3 regions of the Streptomyces sp. NPDC056061 genome follow, and region 2 is predicted to be linked to each of the others. Evidence: riboswitches for the same ligand, from Rfam matches in the RefSeq annotation. Region 2 holds a riboswitch; each other region holds the start of a gene.
What was found. Region 2 has a riboswitch for cyclic di-AMP ahead of ACFC79_RS23645 (peptidoglycan DD-metalloendopeptidase family protein). Riboswitches for the same ligand answer to the same signal wherever they lie in the genome.
Positions count from the first base shown of each region.

Region 1: it holds a riboswitch for cyclic di-AMP, as region 2 does, so the genes downstream of both, ACFC79_RS19905 (M23 family metallopeptidase) here and ACFC79_RS23645 (peptidoglycan DD-metalloendopeptidase family protein) in region 2, are expected to answer to the same signal.
Region 3: it holds a riboswitch for cyclic di-AMP, as region 2 does, so the genes downstream of both, ACFC79_RS32945 (transglycosylase family protein) here and ACFC79_RS23645 (peptidoglycan DD-metalloendopeptidase family protein) in region 2, are expected to answer to the same signal.

Region 1 covers NZ_JBHJWQ010000013.1:114,807-121,955, reverse strand. The annotation lists gene ACFC79_RS19920 (DUF5998 family protein) at 1-123, opposite strand, end outside; gene ACFC79_RS19915 (GNAT family N-acetyltransferase) at 236-3,259, opposite strand; gene ACFC79_RS19910 (HPr family phosphocarrier protein) at 3,432-3,713, shown strand; gene ACFC79_RS19905 (M23 family metallopeptidase) at 4,018-4,821, opposite strand; cyclic di-AMP (ydaO/yuaA leader) riboswitch at 4,834-5,001, opposite strand; gene ACFC79_RS19900 (M16 family metallopeptidase) at 5,514-6,896, opposite strand; gene ACFC79_RS19895 (M16 family metallopeptidase) at 6,923-7,149, opposite strand, start outside.
Region 2 covers NZ_JBHJWQ010000017.1:140,306-147,454, forward strand. The annotation lists gene ACFC79_RS23630 (STM4012 family radical SAM protein) at 1-210, shown strand, start outside; partial or broken gene ACFC79_RS23635 (STM4011 family radical SAM protein) at 218-1,119, shown strand; gene ACFC79_RS23640 (SGNH/GDSL hydrolase family protein) at 1,187-2,032, opposite strand; gene ACFC79_RS23645 (peptidoglycan DD-metalloendopeptidase family protein) at 2,319-3,254, opposite strand; cyclic di-AMP (ydaO/yuaA leader) riboswitch at 3,260-3,418, opposite strand; gene ACFC79_RS23650 (alpha-galactosidase) at 3,722-5,818, opposite strand; gene ACFC79_RS23655 (tyrosine-protein phosphatase) at 6,045-6,854, shown strand; gene ACFC79_RS23660 (DUF6126 family protein) at 6,880-7,047, opposite strand; gene ACFC79_RS23665 (helix-turn-helix domain-containing protein) at 7,083-7,149, opposite strand, start outside.
Region 3 covers NZ_JBHJWQ010000035.1:34,899-42,047, forward strand. The annotation lists gene ACFC79_RS32925 (exopolyphosphatase) at 1-790, opposite strand, end outside; gene ACFC79_RS32930 (DUF501 domain-containing protein) at 924-1,472, opposite strand; gene ACFC79_RS32935 (septum formation initiator family protein) at 1,541-2,011, opposite strand; gene eno (phosphopyruvate hydratase) at 2,182-3,468, opposite strand; gene ACFC79_RS32945 (transglycosylase family protein) at 3,828-4,586, opposite strand; cyclic di-AMP (ydaO/yuaA leader) riboswitch at 4,590-4,760, opposite strand; gene ACFC79_RS32950 (transglycosylase family protein) at 5,060-6,088, opposite strand; gene ACFC79_RS32955 (cytochrome P450) at 6,204-7,149, opposite strand, start outside.

The DNA of each region.
Region 1 (7,149 bases), on a different contig from region 2:
GTACGAAGCGACCGGCTCACCGCCCACGGCGGCCTCCACCGCCTCGGCCACGAGGGCCGGGTAGTAGCCACTGCGCTCGATCGCCGCGCGCAGCCCCTGGGTCGTCGTACCGGTCTTTGCCATGAGCACCATCCTACGGGGGACGGATGACTGCCGGGGACGGCACGGACGGGGCGGTGCGGGACACTGCCCGCCCGCAGGAACGGCACCGTCGGGCGGGCGGTGCCCGTAGCGGTCAGTAGTTGGGGAGGCGGCGGGGCCCGAGGTCGGTACGGGGCGGGGGCGGCGAGATCCGCACGTTCGCGCCGAGGACGGTGAGCCCCTGGGTGGCGACCACGACCGGTTCCAGGGTGACGGAGACCACCTCGGGGTGGTCGTCGACGAGTCGGGACACCCGCAGCAGCAGTTCCTCCAGTGCCGCGGTGTCGACCGGCGCCGCCCCCCGCCAGCCGAACAGCACCGGGGCCGCGCGGATGGTCCGGATCAGCTCGGCGGCGTCGCGGTCGGTGGCCGGAATCAGGCGGTGGGCGGTGTCGCCGAGGAGCTCGGAGGGTGCGCCGGCGAGCCCGAACGAGAGGACGGCGCCCGCCGTCGGATCGATCGCGGCCCGTACGACGGTGTCGACGCCGCGCGGGGCCATCGCCTGGACGACGGGCTGGAGTTCGGCGGGCCCGCCGAGCAGGTCCGTCAGTTCGCCGTAGGCGCGTCGGAGCGCGTTCTCGCCCGCGAGGTCGAGTCGTACCCCGCCGAGATCGGCCCGGTGGCGCAGGTGGGGCGCGGTGGTCTTGAGCGCCACGGGATAGCCGAGCCGGGCCGCCGCGGCGACGGCCGCTTCGGGGTCGGGGGCGGGCAGGGTCGGCCGGACGGCGATGCCGTAGCGGCCCAGGAGTTCGCACGCCTCGTCGTGGGTGAGCGGCCTGCCGCGGGGATCGGGGTCGGGGCCGAGGAGGGCGTCGATCAGCTCGGCGGTCCCGGCCTCGTCGATGGTGTCGTCGAGGAACTCGGGCACCTTGCCGGGCACGGCGGCCTGCCGGCGCCACTGCGCGTACCGCACCGACTCGGCCAGGGCGCGCACCGCTCGCTCGGCGGCCGGGTAGGCGGGGATCCGCCCGGCGCGGATGCCCGCCCCGGACGCGTCCCGGGCCTCCGTACCGCAGTCGCCCCCGGTGGCACGGCCGACGGCTGCGGGTGTCTGCGCCGCCGGGGCGGGGAGGGCACCCGGGCCGTCGCTGCCGCCGTCCGCGGCGGGCACGGCGGTGGGACGGGTGCCGCCCGGCACGAGCCCCGTGGACGAGGGGCCCGTTCCCGCGCTCCCCGTGCTCGCCTGCTCGGCGGCCGAGGGAGCCGTGCCACCGGACGGCCGCCTCGCCGTGCGCGACTGCGCGACCGTGCCGGTGGCCGCGGCGAGAGCGTCCGCCAGCCCGCCGATCTCCACGTGCACGACGGCCACCGGCTTCGCCGGGCCCGCGGCCACTGCCGCACGCAACGCGGTGGCCAGCACCTCTCCGTCGCCGGTCTCCGCCTCCCCGTCCTCGCCCACCCACGGGATCGCCGTGACGATCACCGAGTCGCAGCCCTCGTCGGCGAGGGCCGCGGCCAGGGCCTCCCGGAAGTCCTGCGGGGTGGCGGCGGTGGTGAGGTCGAGGGGCGGTCGCGGCCGCAGCCCCTCGGTCAGACAGGCGTCGTACGTGAGCAGCCCGAGCGATTCGGAGTTCCCGAGGATCGCGACCCTGGGCCCGGCCGGAAGGGGCTGGTCCGCTAGGAGGAGGCCCACGTCGACCGTCTCCGTCACCGTGTCGACCCGGATCACGCCCGCCTGCCGCATGAGCGCGGAGACCGTCGCGTCCGGGATCCGGCTGACCGGAACGGCGTGGCCGGGCGGCGTGGCACCGCTGTGCCGGGCGCCCTTCACCACGACGACGGGCTTCACTGCCGCGGTGCGCCGGGCGAGCCGCATGAATTTGCGCGGGTTGCCGAACGATTCGAGGTACAGCAGGGCGACGTCGGTGTCCGGGTCCTCGTACCAGTACTGGAGGAAGTCGTTGCCGGAGATGTCGGCACGGTTGCCCGCGGAGATGAAGGTGGAGAGCCCGGCCCCCTGCCGGTAGAGCCGGGAGAGCAGGGCGATGCCGATCGCCCCGGACTGGGTGAACAGTCCGATGCGGCCGGGCGCGGGCGGCTCCGGGGCGAGGGAGGCGTTCAGCCGGACGGCCTCGGCGTTGTTGATGACGCCGAAGGCGTTCGGGCCGATGATCCGCATGCCGTACGAGCGCGCCTGGCGGACCAGTTCGCGTTGCCGGTCCCTGCCCTCGGCCCCCCACTCGGCGTATCCGGCGGAGAGGACGACGAGGCCCTGGACACCGTGCTCGCCGCAGTCGGCCACGGCCTCCGGCACCCGTTCGGCGGGGACGGCGACGACGGCGAGGTCCACCGGCTCGTCGATCTCGCCCACCGAACGATGGGCGGGGACCCCGTCGATGGTCTCCCGGTCCGCGGTGAAGGAGCGGTTCACGGCATACGTGCGGCCGGTGAACCCGGCCCCGAGGATGTTGCGCAGGACCGTCCGGCCGACCCCGCCGGGCGTGCGGCCGACGCCGACGACGGCCACGGAGCCGGGGCTGAGGAGGCGTTGCACGGAGCGCGCCTCGGCCCGCTGCTCGCGGCCTCGCTGGACGGCGAGGGATTCGGCGGTCGGTTCGAGGTCCAGCGTGAGGTGGACGGAACCGTCCTCGAAACTGCGCTGCTGGGTGTAGCCGGCGTCCCGGAACACCTTGATCATCTTGGTGTTGGCGGGCAGCACCTCCGCGGCAAAACGGCGGATGCCGCGTTCGCGGGCCACGGCGGCGATGTGTTCGAGGAGCGCCGAGGCGACCCCCCGGCCCTGATGCGCGTCCTGCACGAGGAAGGCGACCTCGGCCTCGTCCGCGGGAGCGGAGGCCGGCCTGCCGCGCCCGTCGATCCGGTCGTAGCGGACGGTCGCGATGAACTCGCCGCCGACGGTGACCGCGAGCCCCACCCGGTCGACGTAATCGTGATGGGTGAAGCGGTGCACATCCCGGTCGGACAGGCGCGGATAGGGGGCGAAGAAACGGTAATACTTCGATTCGTCGGAGACCTGTTCGTAGAAACTGACCAGTCGTCCGGCGTCGTCCGTGGTGATGGGCCTGATCCGGGCGGTCCCACCGTCACGGAGGACCACGTCCGCCTCCCAGTGGTCGGGGTAGGCATGGTGCGGACTGTGCTCCGGCGCGGGCTGCATGGGCCCAGAGTACGACCCGGCCACCGGTCGCGTGCGCCCTGGGGCCGGGGCAGTCTGGGGGGATCGAACAGCGCTGCCGCACTGGTCGCGGGCCTGTCGCGGGTCGGCCGGAACACCGCGCACCGCGTGCGAGAATGGTCTAGACAACCGTTGATTCATGAAGGGCAGAACCATGGCTGAGCGCCGCGTCAACGTCGGTTGGGCCGAGGGCCTGCACGCCCGCCCCGCTTCCATATTCGTCCGTGCCGCCACGGCGTCCGGCGTCCCGGTGACGATTTCCAGGGCCGACGGCAACCCGGTGAACGCCGCTTCCATGCTCGCGGTGCTCGGCCTCGGTGCGCAGGGCGGCGAGGAAATCGTGCTCGCGTCCGAGGCGGACGACGCCGAGGCCGCGCTGGACCGCCTGGCCAAGCTGGTCGCCGAGGGGCTCGACGAGCTCCCGGAGACCGTCTGAACCGACTTCCCGCGCGCAGGAGCCGCGATGCCGCCGGACGGGGCATCGCGGCTCCTGCGCTTTCCGGACCCCGGCTCCTGCGCGTTCCGGACCGGCCGCGGCGTTCCGGACCGATCGCGGGCGGAGCAGCGGCGACGGACTCCTCGGCCCCCGGCGGGGGCCTCTCCGCCGGCTCGGGCGATGGGCCGGCCCGGGGGAAGGAGAACGGGAAGGGGACCTCGGCACGCCGAAGACCCCGGCGTGCGGATCCTTTCGGGACGCGCCTGCCGGGGCCTTCTGGAACGGTGTCGTACGTGGGGTCCGCTCAGATGTTGACGCCGTGGGCACGCAGGTACGCGACGGGGTTCATGTCGGAGCCGTAGGAGGGAGCGGTCCGGGCCTCGAAGTGGAGGTGGGGGCCGGTGGAGTTGCCGGTCGATCCGGAGAGCCCGATCCGCTGGCCCGCGCCCACGCTCTGGCCGACGGAGACTCCGATCGAGGAGAGGTGGCCGTACTGCGTGTACGTACCGTCCGTCATCCGGAGCACGATGTTGTTGCCGTACGCGCCGCCCCAGCCGGCCTCGACGACCGTTCCCGCGCCGACCGCGACGACCGTGCTGCCGGAAGCGGCGTGGAAGTCGATGCCCGAATGGCTGCCCGACGACCAGAGCGAACCGCTGGACTTGTAGCCGGTCGTGACGTAGGAACCGGCGACCGGGAGCTGGAAGGAGCCCAGGCGGGCCCGTTCGGCGGAGCGGGCGGCGCGCGCCCTCTCGGCACGTGCCTCGGCTGCGCGCTTCGCTTCCGCCTCGGCCTTCGCCCTGATCGCGGCCCGCTTCTCGGCCTCGGCCTTCAGCCGGGCCTCTGCCTTCGCCTCGGCGTCGGCGTGGCGCTGCTGCGCGTCGGCCTGGGCATCGATCCGGTCGGCGAGAACGCTCCGGACGGTGATGACCTGATTCAGGCCGGTCTCGTCGGTGTCGGGGGCGCCCGCGTCCGCGGCGAGGGCCGGGGAGGCGGCGCCGCCGATGACGCCGGTGGTGGCCAGGGTCGCGATGCCCGCGATCCGCGCACCGTTGCGCGTGAGCCGGCTCGGGGCACGGTGCTTCCCGGTGGCACGGGTGAACGCCATGAAGTGGCTGGTCCTTTCCTTCCTTCTCGCCTACCGGGTTAGCTGACGGGTTCGGAGCAGGAAGGTCTCCTACGGGCGCCATGGCCTCATCGAGGCCCGGGCATCCGATTCACCCCAGGGACTGTGTGGGTCCCCGGCTCCCCAGGCTCACGCCCTACGGGGACTCGGCGATGGCTGCCCGGTGCGTCCCGGTCGCGACACACGAGTGACGAACAGCCCGGTCGACGCTAAGGGGCGGAACTTTCGTTCTCCAAACGGACCGGCCGATTTGTAGCGCATGCCACAGGGCGGACAGGCAACCTCCGGGGCGGAGCGGGCCGAGGGGAAGGCCCCGGCGAGACATCTCTCACAGGGGCCCTCCTCCCGGCCCGGGATTCGTGCGCCCCGGCGGACTTCGTCGGACTCGCGTCCGGGCGAGCGCGCCCGGTGACCGCCGCGCCCGGACGGCCGTGCCCCGGATGACCGACGTATCCGGGTGGCCGCCGTGTCGTCCGGGTGGCCGCGTGTCCGGCTCGTGCACCCCGGTTCCCGGACGCCGCCGCCGGCCCCGGGCGGCTCGGTGCCCGGGACCGGCATGTCGGACGCCGACGCCGGGCGGGAACGGGCCGGCCACCGGCCCGGTGCCCGAGCCGCCCGGTCCGATTCCGGCACGGAGCGCTCCTCCGGCACCGGTGACAACGACGGTACGGACGTCAGCCGGCGACCACGGACACCTCACCGATGCCCAGGGCCCGCACCGGTTCCTCGATCCGGGACGCGTCGCCGACCAGAACCGTCACCAGCCGGTCCTCGGGAAAGGCGTTGACCACCGCGGCGGTCGCCTCGACCGTGCCGGTCTCCGCGAGCCGGGCGTACAGATGCGCCTGGAAGTCGTCCGGGAGGTGCTGCTCGACCTGATCGGCGAGGGTACCGGCGACGGAGGCCGCCGTCTCGAACTTCAGCGGTGCGACACCGACGAGGTTCTGCACCGCCGTCTCGCGCTCCTCGTCGGTCAGCCCTTCGGCCGCCAGGGTCCGAAGAACCGTCCACAGGTCCTCCAGCGCCGGTCCGGTCGACTCGGTGTCCACCGAACCGCTGATGGCGAGCATCGCGGCGCCGGTCGCCCCCGTTGCCGAACCCGGGGCCGACGACCGCAGTACCTGGGCGAAGGCCCGCACACCGTAGGTGTAGCCCTTCTCCTCCCGCAGCACCCGGTCCAGTCGGGAGGTGAGCGTGCCACCCAGGCAGTACGTGCCGAGCACCTGGGCCGGCCACACGCTGTCGTGCCGGTCGGCTCCGATCCGGCCGATCAGAAGCTGCGTCTGCACCGCGCCCGGACGGTCGACGATGACCACGCGTCCGGTGTCGTCGGCCGTGATCGGCGGGGCGGGGCGCGGCTCCGCGGTGTCGCCGGACCAGTCGCCGAGGGTGTCGGCGAGCACGGCCTCCAGATCGATGCCGGTGAGATCGCCGACGACCACGGCGGTCGCCGCGGACGGCCGGACGTGGGCGTCGAAGAACGTCCGCACCGCCGCCGCGTCGATCCGCTCCACCGTCTCCTCGGTGCCCTGGCGCGGTCGCGACATCCGCGACGTGGCCGGGAAGAGCTCCTTGGAGAGCTGCTTGGCGGCGCGCCGGGCCGGGTTGGCCTGCTCGTGCGGGATCTCGTCGAGCCGGTTGCGCACCAGCCGCTCGATCTCGCTGTCTGCGAAGGCGGGCGCGCGCAGCGCCTCGGCCACCAGGCCGAGTGCCTTGCCCAGCCGGGACACCGGAACCTCCAGGGAGACCCGGACGCCGGGGTGGTCGGCGTGCGCGTCGAGCGTGGCGCCGCAGCGCTCCAGCTCGGCGGCGAACTCCTCGGCGGTGCGCTTGTCGGTGCCCTCGGACAGGGCCCGGGACATGATCGTGGCCACGCCGTCGAGGCCCTCGGGCTCGGCGTCCAGCGGTGCGTCGAGGAAGAGCTCGACCGCCACCACCTGCTGGCCGGGGCGGTGACAGCGCAGCACGGTGAGGCCGTTGGGCAGCGCACCGCGTTCCGGCGCGGGGAAGGCCCACGGGCGGGCGACGCCGGGGGCGGGCTGCGGGTGGTACTGCATCGAAACTCCAGTCGCGGCAGCGTCGGTCACTTGTCCGCCCCTTCGTGCGCGTCGGTGTCGTCGGCGTCGGTCCCATCGGTGTCCGCCGTGTCCGCGGACTCGGCGGGTTCGACCGGTTCGTAGACCAGCACCGCCCGGTTGTCGGGCCGCAACTGGGCCTGGGCGACCGCCTGGACCTCCTCCGCCGTGACGTCGAGAACCCGCTGCACGGCGGTGAGCGCGAGCTGGGGATCGCCGAACAGTACGGCGTAGC
Region 2 (7,149 bases):
GACTACCGGGAACGGTTCGGCAGTGCCCCCGCCGACGACTTCCCCGCCGAGCTTGCCCGGTTCGAGGAGCGCGGCTGGCTCGACGCGGCGGCCGGGGCCTCCGGCCTGCTCCGGCTCTCCCCGGAGGGCCTCGCCCATTCCGACGCGCTGGGCCCAGAACTCTTCTCCCCCCGCGTCCGGGCCTCGATGGCCGCGTACGAGCTGAAGTGAGCGCACCATGGACCTGACCATCCTCTACCGGGGCCCGCTCGCGTCCTGCGACTACGACTGTCCGTACTGCCCGTTCGCCAAGCGGCGCGACAGCCCGGAGCAGTTGCGAGCCGACCGGGCGGCGCTGGAGCGGTTCACCGCGTGGGTGTCGGCGCAGACCGGCGACCGGATCTCGGTGCTGTTCACGCCGTGGGGCGAGGGGCTCGTCCGCTCCTGGTACCGCCGTGCGCTGGTGGAGCTGGCGCAGCTGCCGCACGTCGGCCGGGTCGCGATCCAGACCAATCTCAGCAGCCGTACCGGGTGGCTGGCCGAGGCGGGTGGCGCCGGACGGGAGAAGATCGCGCTCTGGTGCACGTACCACCCGGGGCAGACGCCGTACGAGCGGTTCCTGGGCAAGTGCCGGGAGCTGTCGGCGCTCGGCATTCGCCACAGTGTCGGTGTGGTCGGGCTCGACGAGCATCTCGACGAGGCGCGGCGGCTGCGCGCCGCCCTTCCGGAGGAGGTCTACCTCTGGGTGAACGCCGCGGAGGGGCACACCTACACGGACCGGGAGGCGGATCGCTGGACGGCCCTCGATCCGCTCTTCCCGTACAGCCGGCATCCGCACCGCTCGGCCGGTCTGCCCTGCCGGACGGGCGAGTCGGTGATCTCGGTCGACGGCGACGGAACGGTGCGGCGCTGCCATTTCGTCCCGGCGGAGCTCGGCAACCTCTACGACGGGAGCTACCGTCGAGCGCTCGCGCCGCGCGCGTGTCCGCTGGCCGCGTGCGACTGCCACATCGGCTATGTGCACCTGGAGACACTGCCGCTGTACGACGTGTTCGCAGGCGGGGTGCTGGAGCGGATACCGGCGCCCGCCGGACCCGCCTGAGCACTGCCGGGCCGGTCCCGCCCCCGGGACCGGCCCGGCGGGCGGGAGCGTCGTGCCGACGGACGGCATCCGCGGGCGCGTGCCCGCGGCCTGCCGGAACGCCCCTCAGAGCGGAAGCAGGTCCGGTCGCTTCGCCTCGACGTGGTCGCCGGAGGACTCGCCGCGCAGCCGTCGGCCGATCCACGGAACCAGGTACTCGCGCGCCCAGTGGATGTCGTCGCGGCGCACTTCGAGCGTGCCGCGCCGGTCCTGCGGGGGCCACGCCTGGTCCGGGTCGGCCGGCACCTCCAGCCCGAGGACCTGAGCAGCGCGCAGCGCGACCCGGGTGTGTCCTTCGGGGGACAGGTGGAGCCGGTCGTCGTCCCAGGCACGCCGGTCCTGGACGGACCGCAGCGACCACAGGTCGAGAACGGGGCAGTCGTAGCGGTCGGCGATGGCCCGCACATGGGCGGTGTACGTGGCGATCTTGCCGCGCAGGTGGCGCAGCACAGGAACGCCGCGGGTGTCGAAGCCGGTGGTGACCATGACCGTGCCGACCGACCGGGCCAGTTCGGCGACCGCGCGTTCGAAGCGCTCGGCCACGTCGTCCGGGTCGGTGCCGGGCCTGATGATGTCGTTGCCACCCGCGCAGAAGGTCACCAGGTCGGGTGCCAGTTCCTTGGCGCGCGGCACCTGCTCCTCGACGATCTGGTCGAGGAGGCGTCCGCGTACGGCGAGGTTGGCGTACCTGAAGTCCGCGTGCGTGGGGCCTTCGGGGTGCGTCGCCGCGTCGGGTTCCGGGAGCTGGTCCGCGAGGAGTACCGCGAAACGGTCCGCCCAGCCGACGTAGGTCCCGTCCGGGCCGGGGTCTCCGACTCCCTCGGTGAAGCTGTCGCCGATCGCCGCGTACGACCCGATGACGTCCTGTCGGTCGTTGACGTCACGTTGGTTGTTTCTCGAATCGTCTGCCACAAGGGCTTATCCTGCACCGACGAATGTGACCTACGCGACCGTAATAAGGGGTTGACGGGTGGTGAGATAAACCACCCGGTCAGTGCCCGCGACGAGGGAATAGGGCCTGGGGCAATAGAGGGTGGCCTCACGACCGGCGACCCGGGAGGCGCAGTCGCGGGGCATCGAGAGCCCGCCTCCTCTCGCCCCTCGGGTCGTGAGCGGAAGGGGCGGTGCGCCGCCGCGCACCGCCCCTTCGGTCTCGCCCGGGTCGCCCCCGGTCACTTCGGCCGTCCGGCCGCTCGGATCAGACGTAGATGCCGTGCGCCGCGAGGTAGGCGATCGGGTTGATGTCCGAGCCGTACGCCGGGCCGGTGCGGACCTCGAAGTGCAGGTGCGGACCGGTGGCGTTGCCGGTGGAACCGGAGAGACCGATCTGCTGACCGGCGCCCACGGACTGGCCCGCCGAGACCGAGATCGAGGACAGGTGGCCGTACTGGGAGTAGCGGCCGTCCGCGTGCTTGATGACGACCTGGTTGCCGTACGCGCCGCCCCAGCCGGCGGTGACGACGGTGCCGGAGGTGATGGCCTTCACGCCGGTGCCGGTGAAGACGGGGAAGTCGATCCCGGTGTGGCTGCCGCTGGACCAGTTGGAGCCGGACGCGCGGTACCCGGTGGTGTGGTTGCCGGGAACGGGGTGGACGTAACCGGAGGCGCTGCTCCCGGCGGCCGGGGCAGACGTCTTCGCCTCCGTGACCGTCAGGGGCTTGGCGGCCGACGCGGTCTTGGCCGGGGCGGACTTCTCGACGACCGCCGACGGCGCCGTGGGGACCTTCGACGGGAGCGAGGAGCCCGCGCCCGCGCCGGCGGGCGCGGAGGTGCCGGAGACCTCGGCGCCGAGCGTCAGCTTCATGCCCGGGAAGATCAGGCTCGGGTCGTCGCCGACGACCGCGCGGTTGTCCTGGTACAGCTTCTGCCAGCCGCCGTCGACCTTGTGCTCGGCGGCGATCTTCGACAGGTAGTCGCCCGCGACGACGGAATACGTCGTGGCGGCCTGCGCCTGGGCAGCCGGACGGGCCGGGGCGGTGTGCGCGGCGGAGGCCGGGGCCGCTTGTTCGGCGGCGTGGGCGCCGGTGGCACCGAGCAGCGGCAGCGCGATGACGGCGCCGCCGGCGCTCACCGCGGCGACACCGCGGGCGACGGCGCCGGTCCTGATACGACGGTGCTTACCCGAAATGGGCATGACGTGCTTCCTCTCCGGCGCCTGCGAGGTGAGCTGTCGGGTTCGGGCTGGAGATGCCCGGTCGCGCGGTGCGCGACTTCACCCCGAGCCGACCGGATTTCTCCGTTCGGCGGACTACCTGGTTCCCCCGCTCCTGCCACACGATGAGTGGGTGCGATATCCGGTCGGCGGCAGGATTGGGCGGTCCGTCCGGAATGACGGTGACCGTAAGCGAATCGGGACGACGAGAACAAGCCGTCGATTCCGCGACGGATTCCGCGCCGTGAATTCGGCGCGGAATTCCGGTCACCCTCCGTGGATTACGGATCTTGAATTTCCGCACCGCACGGGGAATACGCGACGCGCCCGCCGGCACGTACGGTCACGGATATGATCCCGCTCACGAGCACGAAACCCTCGACGGGATCATTCACCACATAAGCCACCAAAATGCCCATTACGGACACCGCGGAGAGGGCGGCGGGAGGTCACGCGCGCCGCAGCCTCAGCACCCGCGCGTCGAGGTCCCCCCGCAGGCCCGTGTGCAGGCCCTGGTGGAGCAGCACCGAACCGTGGTGCACCGCACCCGTGTCCAGGCAGGTGTACGTCGCCGTCGGGTCGAGTCCGCGCAGCCGCAGGGCCGGCGGCCGTTCGCCGTACCGCTGCGCCTCCAGCCACACCAGGACCACGGTCTCCTCGCCGTGGACGTACTGCACCGCGCTCAGACCGCCGCGCGGGGCGCGCAGCCGGTACAGCGCCCCGCGCTGCACGTGCGGCCGGATCTCCTTGTAGAGGTCCACCCAGCTCCGCGCCTCGGCCAGTTCCTCCGCGCTCCACTCGGTGAGGTCCCCGCCCACGCCGAGCACCCCGGCCATCGCGCTCACGAAGCGGAAGCGCAGCGAGCTGACCCGGTCGTTGAGCTGCACGTTCGGGCTGTCGGTGACCCAGGCGGCCATCACCCGGGCCGGATGGATCTGACTGAAGCCCTCCTGGATGACGAGGCGGTCGAGCGGATCGGTGTTGTCCGAGGTCCACACCTGGTCGGTACGGGAGAGAATGCCCAGGTCGACCCGGCCGCCGCCGCCCGAGCAGGATTCGAACGCCACCGAGGGATGCGCGGCCCGCAATCGGTCGATCAACGCGTAGAGGCCGTCGACATGCTCGACCCAGAGTTTCTGCGCATACTCCTCACCGGGCCAGCCGGCGTCCGTGAAACTGCGGTTGAAGTCCCATTTCACATAGTCGATCGGAGCACTGGTCAGCAGGGCGTCCAGTTGTTCCCACAGATACTCGCGCACATCGTTCCGGGCGAGATTGAGAACCAGTTGATGACGGAACTCGGTCCGCGTACGCCCCGGGAAATGCTGAACCCAGTCGGGATGCGCGCGATAAAGATCGCTGTCGGGGTTGACCATTTCCGGTTCGACCCAGATGCCGAACTGCATACCGAGGCCGTGCACTTCGTCGGCGAGCGGTTTCAACCCGGCGGGGAAGCGGTCCGGATTCGGCGTCCAGTCCCCGAGACCGGCCCGGTCGTCGGTGCGCCGCCCGAACCAGGCGTCGTCCACGACGAACAGTTCGACTCCCATGGCGGCCGCGCGCTCGGCCAGGGCGCGTTGCTGGTCCTGCGAGATGTCGAATCCGGTCGCCTCCCAGGAGTTGTAGAGCACCGGTCGCAACCGCTCCGCGTCCGGGACGACGTGGGCCAGTTGCCAGGCGTGCCAGGCGCGACTCGCCCCGCCGAAGCCCGCCCCGCTCCACAGGCCGGCGAAGACGGGGGTGGTGTACGACTCCCCCGGCGCGAGCCGCAGCAGTCCCGCGTCGTCGTGGCCGGCTCCTCCGGTGATCTGCACGATCCCGTCGGGGAGTTGCTGTACGGAGATCCGCCACGATCCGGACCAGCCGAGCGCGCAGCCGTAGACCTCGCCGTGCTCCTCGGTGGCCGTGCCGTCCGCGTCCAGGGCCACCCAGGGCAGGTGCTGGTGCCCGGTGTGGCCGCGCCTGCTGGAGATGACGCTCTCGCCGTAGGTCAGCTCCGTCCGGGCGATCTGTGTCTCCGCCGCCCATCGGCCGTGCAGCCGGCTCATCCGCCAGCCGTCCCGGGCGGGCAGCGTCCAGGCGGCGGCGTCGGCGCGCAGCAGTTCCAGCGGCGGTCCGTCCGGCCCGGTGTGGGCGACGGTGGCCCAGCGCTCGATCACGTCGGAGTCGTCCCGCATCCGGTAGTGCAGGTCGAGGGCGAGCCGGTGCACCGGGTCGGTGAAACCGATCCGCAGCTCGTCACCGTCCACCGCGGCACCGGCGAGGACCCACTCGGTGCCGCGGACCTCCTCGGTGCGTACCGACAGAGCCGGGCGCACGAACCGGGGGCCGCCCTCGACGGGATACTCCTCGCGGCCGTCGAGCGCGGACTCGAACCCCCTGGGCGGCGGCTGAGGCGCGGCGGCCAGGGCTTCGGCCGCCGCGAGGGAGATCTGCGGCCCCCAGTGCAGATGGACGAGTTCGTCCCGCTCCGTGAGCTGTAGTGCGTAGCTGCTGCTCGCCCCGGTGAGCAGCCAGGTCCGGCCGGTGTCGCCCGTCTCGATCATCGCATCCCCACATTCCAACAGTTCCGCACATCATCGACCATCGCCGTCGGCGGGGCAACGGTTGCGGCGAGTGATCCACCGACGGACTCACGGCCGCGGCACGGGAATTGGCCGGGGTCTCGACAGGGAATGGGACGAGATGATTGCCTGAGGAACCGATGTCGTATCGTCGCGGGGGTGGCCTTGTCGGCGACTCGCGTCGACGCCAGACACCCCAGGAGTCACCGTGCCGCAGCAGCCGCAGATCCCGTCGACGGAACCCGAACTGGCGGGCGTCCGCAATTTCCGCGACGTGGGCGGACTGCCCACCGCGGACGGACGGCGGGTGCGGTACGGCAGGCTCTTCCGCAGCGGGCACCTCGCGCACGCCACGGCCGAGGACACCGCCTTCCTCGGCGGTCTCGGGCTGCACACGATCTTCGACTTCCGCAATGCGGCCGACCGCCGACTCGACGGTCTCGACGTGGAGCTGCCGGGCGTTCGCAACCTGAGCATTCCGCTCTCCGACCCGGCCGACGGCGCCGAGTTCTGGCGGATGGTGCGCGACGGCGACCTCGACCAGTTGCGCTCGCTCCTCGCCGACGGCAAGGGGGTGAACCGGATGATCGCCTCGTACCGTTCGATCGTCCTGGAGCGCACCGCCGAGCACAGCAGGGTGCTGCACGCCCTTGCCGAGGACAGCGTCCCGGCGCTGATGCACTGCGCCGCGGGCAAGGACCGGGCCGGGCTGTCGATCGCCGTGTCCCTGCTCGCGGTCGGCGTCGAGCGCGAAGCCATCGAGGCCGACTACCTGAAGTCCAACGACGCGCACCGCCGGTACCGGATCCGTCGCAACGACACCTCGGCGGACGGCATGTCCGCCGAGGTGCTGGAACTGCTCAATCCGCTCTTCGGCGCCCACGCGGACTACCTCTCCGCCGCCTTCACCACCATGGAGGAGACCTGGGGCAGTACGGAGCGCTATCTGTCCGAGGGCCTGGGTCTCACCGCCGGGACCCGTGAGCGGCTGCGCGACCGGCTGCTCGACACGGTCTGACGTCAGCCGTCCGCGGCGACGGCGGTCAGCCCTTGCCGGCCACCGCGAACAGCAGGTAGAGGAAGGCCGCGAAGACATGTCCGGCGATGAGATACGCGAACAGCCGGATCACCACGCCGCGCGGGAACTTCCGCTCCTGGGCCTCGTACTTCTTGGTCGACCCGAGCGGGTCGAAGTTTTCCGAATCGGACATGACAGTCCTCTCTGGTGACCGGCCGCGAGCCGGTCTCAGTGACGGTGGATGCCGCCGCCGAGGCACAGCTCGGCGGCGGGGCTCTGCAGCAGGGTGTGGACG
Region 3 (7,149 bases), on a different contig from region 2:
GTTCGGCGTGCGTGGAGGCGGCGAGCCGCGCGGTGATCTCCTCGACCCGTTCCAGGGAGATCCGGGAGTGGTGGATCGCCTCGGAGTCGTAGCGGTCCAGCCCGAGGGCGATCGCGGCCACCGTGGTGACGGTCCCGGCCAGGCCGACGAGGGTGGCCGCACCGGTGAGCGGGACGCTCTCCTCGGCCAGGTCGAGCGCCGCGTCGATGTCGGCGCGGATCGCGTCGAGCCGCTCCGGCGTCGGCGGATCGGCCACGACGCCGTCGTGGACCAGGTGCCGCTCGGTCATCCGTACGCAGCCCATGTCCACGGAGCGCGCCGCCCGCACGCGGTCGTCGCCGACGACGAACTCGGTGGAGCCGCCGCCGATGTCCACGACGAGGTACGGCTTCGCGAGGTGGTCGCGGCCCGCGAGCTCCTTGGTGGCACCGGTGAAGGAGAACTCCGCCTCCTGGTCACCGCTGATCACCTCGGGGTCGACGCCCAGGATGTCGCGCACGCCGCTGACGAACTCGTCCCGGTTCTCCGCGTCGCGCGAGGCGGAGGTGGCGACGAAGCGGAGCCGCGGCGCCCCGTACCCCTCGATCACCTCCGCGTACCGGCGGCAGGCGGCGAACGTCCGCTCCAGCGCCTCGGGGGCGAGCCGGCCGGTGCGGTCCACGCCCTGGCCGAGCCGGACGATCTCCATCCGGCGGTCGAGCTCGACGAGTTCACCGGTGGCCGGGTCGGCATCGGCGACGAGCAGACGGATGGAGTTGGTACCGCAGTCGATGGCGGCCACACGGGTCATGGATGCTCCTGCTCCTGTGGAGAGTTCGCCCCTCCGGTCCTGCCGGGGAGCACGGGCCGGTGTGCGGCTCCCGGACCGGGTCACGGCTCGCGGGCCGGACGGCCGGTCGGGGCCGCGCACCGGGGCGGGACGGTCAGCCCTCGTCCGATGCGTCCGATTCCTCCGGTGCGCAGGGCGTCACGCACGGCCCCTTGCGCCACCACTCGGGCAGCATCGCGATCGCCTCGTCGCCCAGCGGGTTGACTCCGGGCCCCGCGGCGAGCGAGTGCGCGACCAGGACGTGCAGGCACTTCACCCGGTCCGGCATGCCGCCCGCGCTGGGAAAGCCCTCCAGCACCTCGATGGCGTCGCGCCGGGCGATGTAGTCCTCGTGCGCGGCCCGGTAGGCGGCGGCCAGCTCGGGGTCCGTGCCGAGGCGCTCGGTCATCTCCTTCATGACGCCGTTCGCCTCCAGCGTGCCGATCGCGGACGCGGCACGCGGGCACGTGAGGTAGTACGTGGTCGGGAACGGGGTGCCGTCCTCCAGCCGGGGCTGCGTCTCGACGACGTCCGGGTTGCCGCACGGGCAGCGGTGCGCGATCGCGCGCAGCCCGCGGGGCGGGCGGCCCAGCTGCTCCCGGAACGCGGCGATGTCCGCCTCGGTGGGCTCGGTGGGCTCGGTCTGCGGAGGGGGGGTTTCCATGCCTGCCTAGTTCTGGGTTCTGGGGTCTGCCGATGGTGACGGGGTGGGGACGGGGACGGGCGGGCGGATCAGCCGCGGTCGGCTTCGTCGACGCCGTCCCAGAGGTTGGAGTGCCACGGCCGGCCGGACTTGTCCGTCTCGCCGTTGCGCTCCTTGACCGCGTCGGGGTCGATCACCGTGTAGCCCGTCTCCCCGGGGAGAAGATAGTGCAGGTGCTTGCGGGCCAGCTGCCTGATGTAGGCGTCGTCCTGGAGCCGCGCCTTCTCGTCGCGCAGTTCCTCGGTGCGGACGCGGGCCTCGCGCGCAAGTCGTTCCTGGTCGGCGATCTCGTCCCGCTGCGACACGTACTGCCGCATCGGGTACGCCAGCGCGACCACGAGGGAGCACACGATGAGCGCCAGGAAGGCCGCCCGGCCGGTGAGCCGGGAGCGGCGGTCCTGGCGGCGGTTCTGCGACCGGTAGACACGGGCGGCGGTCTGCTCGCCGAGCAGCCGCAACCGGGTCGCGGTGGAGAACCGGTCCCGGTCCTTCGCGGCCATGTCTCCGCCTCCCCACTACGCACGTCCGTCCCCGCACACGGTACGGGACCGGGTGCGGGGACGGACGGAGGCCGGGGCCTTCGGGCCGTGCGGGCCCGGAGGGCGTCGGCCCTCACGGTGCCGATCGGTGCGCGGACGGCGCGCCGATCGGTCCTGGAACGGCGTGCCGATCAGTCCGCCGGGCGGAACCGGGGGAACGCCGAGCGGCCCGCGTACACCGCGGCGTCGTCGAGGATCTCCTCGATGCGCAGCAGCTGGTTGTACTTGGCGACACGGTCCGAACGGGCCGGGGCGCCGGTCTTGATCTGGCCGCAGTTCACCGCGACGGCGAGGTCGGCGATGGTGACGTCCTCGGTCTCGCCGGAACGGTGCGACATCATGCACTTGAAACCGTTGCGCTGGGCGAGCTCGACGGCGTCCAGGGTCTCGGTCAGCGAGCCGATCTGGTTGACCTTGACGAGCAGGGCGTTGGCGGAGCCCTCCTCGATGCCGCGGGCCAGGCGCTCCGGGTTGGTGACGAACAGGTCGTCGCCGACGATCTGCACCTTGGCGCCGAGCCTGTCGGTGATGATCTTCCAGCCGGCCCAGTCGTCCTCGAACAGCGGGTCCTCGATGGAGACCAGCGGGTACGCGGAGACGAGCTCCTCGTAGTACTCGGTCATCTCGGCGGCCGAGCGGGACTTGCCCTCGAACTCGTACGTGCCGTCCTTGTAGAACTCGGACGCGGCGACGTCGAGCGCGAGCGCGATGTCCTTGCCCGGGACGTAGCCGGCCTCCTTGATGGCCTCGACGATGAGGTCGAGGGCGGCGCGGTTCGACTCCAGGTTCGGCGCGAAGCCGCCCTCGTCGCCGAGGCCGGTCGACAGGCCCTTGGTCTTCAGGACCTTCTTCAGGGTGTGGTAGACCTCGGCACCCCAGCGCAGGGCCTCGGAGAAGGACTCCGCGCCGATCGGGGCAATCATGAACTCCTGGATGTCGACGTTGGAGTCGGCGTGCGACCCACCGTTGAGGATGTTCATCATCGGGACGGGCAGCAGGTGCGCGTTCGGGCCGCCGAGGTAGCGGAACAGCGGCAGGTCCGAAGCCTCGGAGGCGGCGTGGGCGACGGCCAGCGAGACGCCGAGGATGGCGTTGGCGCCGAGCGAGCCCTTGTTCTCGGTGGCGTCCAGGTCGAACATCGCCTGGTCGATCAGCCGCTGCTCGGTGGCGTCGTAGCCGACGAGCTCCGGACCGATCTGCTCGATCACGGCGAGGACGGCCTTCTCGACGCCCTTGCCCTGGTAGCGGTTGGGGTCGCCGTCACGAAGCTCAATGGCCTCGAACGCACCGGTGGAGGCGCCGGACGGCACAGCAGCACGGCCCGTGCTGCCGTCGTCGAGGCCGACCTCGACCTCGACCGTGGGGTTCCCCCGGGAGTCGAGGATTTCTCGGGCTACGACGACGTCGATGGACGGCACGAGGCATCTCCTTCTGGGATATGACGCTGGTTCTGCAGGGTCACGTTGGCCTTGCGACAAGAGCCTAACCGGCCCGGCCCTCTCGACCCCACGACCGCCCGCCCGCTGGGACGAAAAAGGACCCGAGGGCGCACGATCCAGGACAAACGACAAGGGTGTTACGGATCAGTGACGACAAAAGTTGAAGCGACGGGCGCCGCGCACCGGAACGACACGTCGGACGGATGACAAGTCGTGCGGGTGACGCGCCAGACGGGAGCGGCACCCGCCGGGCGGGGCCACCACGCAGAAGCCCCGGCCCGGCGCGGACGGGGAAACGCGCGCCGGGCCGGGGCGGCTCGGGGAGGAGGGAGCCGGGCCTACTTCGTCAGGTGCAGCTGCTGACCCGGGTAGATCAGGTCGGCGTCCTGGACGATGTCCTTGTTCAGCTCGAACAGCCGCTGCCAGCCGCCCTCGACGCCGTGGTCCGCGGCGATCTCGCTGAGGGAGTCGCCGACGGCGACCTTGTACTCGCCGTCACCCTTCTTGACCTTCTTGCCGGTCGGGGTGGTGACGGTCTTCTTCGACTCGGCACGCGGGGCGGCGTGACGCTCCGAGCGGGAGGCGGCCGGGGCCTCGGTGCGCTCGGCCTTCTTCGGCTGGGCCTGCTGCGGCTGCTGACGCTTCGGCGCCGAGGGGGTGCTCTGCTGCTTGGAGGCACCGGACTTGGCGGAGGAACCGGTGTTGACGCCCGGGTCCACACCGTCGTTGCGCAGGTTGCCGGCCCCGGCGCAGCCCCAGGCGTTCGGTCCCTGCATGGCGAGGAGGCGCTCGGCGGTGGCGATCTGCTGGGCCTTGGTGGCCAGGTCGGCACGCGGGGCGTACTGCGTGCCGCCGGCGGCGGCCCAGCTGGACTGCGAGAACTGCAGACCGCCGTAGTAGCCGTTGCCGGTGTTGATGGACCAGTTGCCACCGGACTCGCACTGGGCGACGGCGTCCCAGGTGGCGACGGAAGCGGCGGAGGCGTTGGTCGCACCCATCAGCGGAACGGCGACGGCGGTGCCGGCGACACCGGCGAGCGTGGCGATCCGGACGGCCTTGGACGAACGGCGGTGCTTGCCCTTGCCGGAAAACAGCATGGAACTTCTCCTCACCGACGCCTACGAGGTGAGCTGTCGGGTTCGGGCCAAGTGAGTTGCCCGGTCGCACGTCCTAGCACGCGACTTCACCCCAAGCCGGTCCTGATGCGTCTTTCGACGATCGGGCCGGCGCCTACCTGGGTCCCCCGCTCCTGCCTACGGCGCTTTCGCGTCTGTTCCCTCCGACCGACGGCAGGATTCGGCGTGACGGTCGACGGGGCCCGCGGTGCGAGCGGTTTCGAACGTAAACACACCCAACCTCTACTTTCAAAGATGAACACATCGGACAATATGCCCTTACTTGCATCCGACGAACTGACGTTTCCGCAGGTCGGGGGTGATACGCGAGAGCACCTCGGACGCAACACACCAAAGAACACAAAGAGACCCATGTCTCACTTGAACGGAAGTGGACATAGGTCTCTAAAGCACCCCAGGTTTTGAGGCTCCCTCAGCCGGTCGGCAAGCCGCCCTCAGTCGGCCTTCACATCGAGGTCGAGGCTCTGGCCAGGGAGGATGAGGTCCGGATCGGAGCCGACGACGTCCTTGTTGGACTCGTAGAGCGCGGTCCACCCACCGGGAACCTTCTGTGCATCAGCAATCGCCCAGAGATTGTCACCGGGACGGACGGTGTACGCGTCGTCGGCGACCGGGGCCCCCGCGTCGCGCGCCCCGCCCTCGCCCCGGGAGGCGTGACGGCCCGACTCGCGGTCGTCGCCGCCGGTCGAGCCCCGCCCCTCCTCGGCGGCCGGGGCGCCGCGGTGCTTGCCGCCCGCGCCCGCGCTTCCGGGCACCCGGGACGGCACGGAGGAGCCGGAGGAATCGGAGGGAACGGAGGGATCGGAGGTGCTGGAGGAGCCGGAGGGGCTCGAACCGGATGAACCGGATGAACCGGGCGCATCACCGGCGTCGGCGGAACGGGAGGGGTCGGAGGACGGGGACGCCGACTCGGTGGCCGGGGGCTTCGTGGACGGCTCGGCGTCCCCCTTCGGCTCCTCGGCCTCGCCGGAGGGCGTGGCACCGTCGGCCGGGGACGTCGATGCGTCCCCGGACGCCTGCTCGTTCCCGGTGGCCCCGGTCGGCTCGGCGGAGGGCGTCGTTCCCGGGTCCACCCCGGGCAGCGTCCCGTCCGTCGCGAGGCCGGAGATCACCGCACAGCTCGGCCATGCCTTCGGACCCCGGGCGTCGAGGATCTTCTCGGCCACCGCGATCTGCTGCGCCCGGCTGGCGAGGTCGGCCCGCGGCGCGTACGACTCACCGCCGTACGCCTTCCACGTCTCCGGTGTGAGCTGGAGGCCGCCGTAGGAGCCGTTGCCGAAGTCGGCGCTCCACGTACCACCGCTCTCGCACTCGGCCACCCGGTCCCATGTCGTGGCGTCGGCCGCCTGCGCGGCGCCCGCGCCGAGCAGCGGGATGGCGATGGCGGATCCGGTCACACCCGCGGCGACGACGATGGCGGGTGCCTGACGAGGGCGACGGTGTCGGCCGTTCGCGGAGCCCATGGAATTGCCTTCCGTGTGACGGACAAGGTCTGACGAGCGACTGGTGAGTCGAACGGTGAACCTAGCCGGACCCGAACGCGTGTCACAAGTCGATGCAGCACGGATCACGTCAAAGTCACAGAGCTGACGTGGCGTCAGTTTTGACTGTTCCGGGGCGGGGTGTGAACTCCACGGGCAGGGTGCGCAGTCCGCGCATGATGAGCCCTCCACGCCACCGCATATCGGCGGGTTCCACCGCGAGTCGCAGGTCCGGAAGGCGGGTCAGCAGCGTGGCCAGTGCGGTCCGTCCCTCCAGCCGGGCGAGCGGCGCGCCCAGGCAGTAGTGGATGCCGTGCCCGTATCCGAGGTGCTGATTGTCACGTCGCGCGAGGTCGAGCGTGTCGGGCTCGTCGAAGCGCGCCGGGTCGCGGTCGGCGGCGGCGAGGACGACGAGGACCGGGTCCCCGGTCGCGATGTCCCGGCCGCCGAGCGTCAGCGGCTCGGTGGCGAACCGCCAGGTCGCCAGCTCCACCGGTCCGTCGTACCGCAGCAGCTCCTCGATCCCGGTTTCCAGCAGCCCGCCCTCGCCCGCGTCGAGGGAGTGTTGCAGCCGTGCCCGCTGTACGGGGTTGCGCAGCAGCGCGTACACCCCGTTGCCGATCAGGTTGACCGTCGTCTCGAACCCGGCGAAGAGAAGGATGAAGGCCATGGCCGCCGCCTCGTTCTCGGTGAGGTGCTCGCCGTGGTCGCTCGCCCTGATCAGTCCGGAGATCAGGTCGTCCGCCCCGTCCTCCCGCAGGCCCTCCCGCTTGCGGTGGATCAGTTCGGCGAGGTAGCCGCGCATCTTCTTCACCGACCTGGCGACCCCGCCGCGCGGGCCGCCGCCGTGCCGGATCATCATGCCCGCCCAGTCCCGGAAGTCGTCCTGATCCTCGCGCGGCACCCCCAGCAGGTCGCAGATGGCGTAGATGGGGAGCGGGAACGCGAAGTCGTGGATGAGGTCGGCCCGCCCCTCGGCGGCGAAACGGTCGATGAGCCGGTCCGTCAGTTCCTGTACGCGCGGCGCGAACTCGGCGACCCGG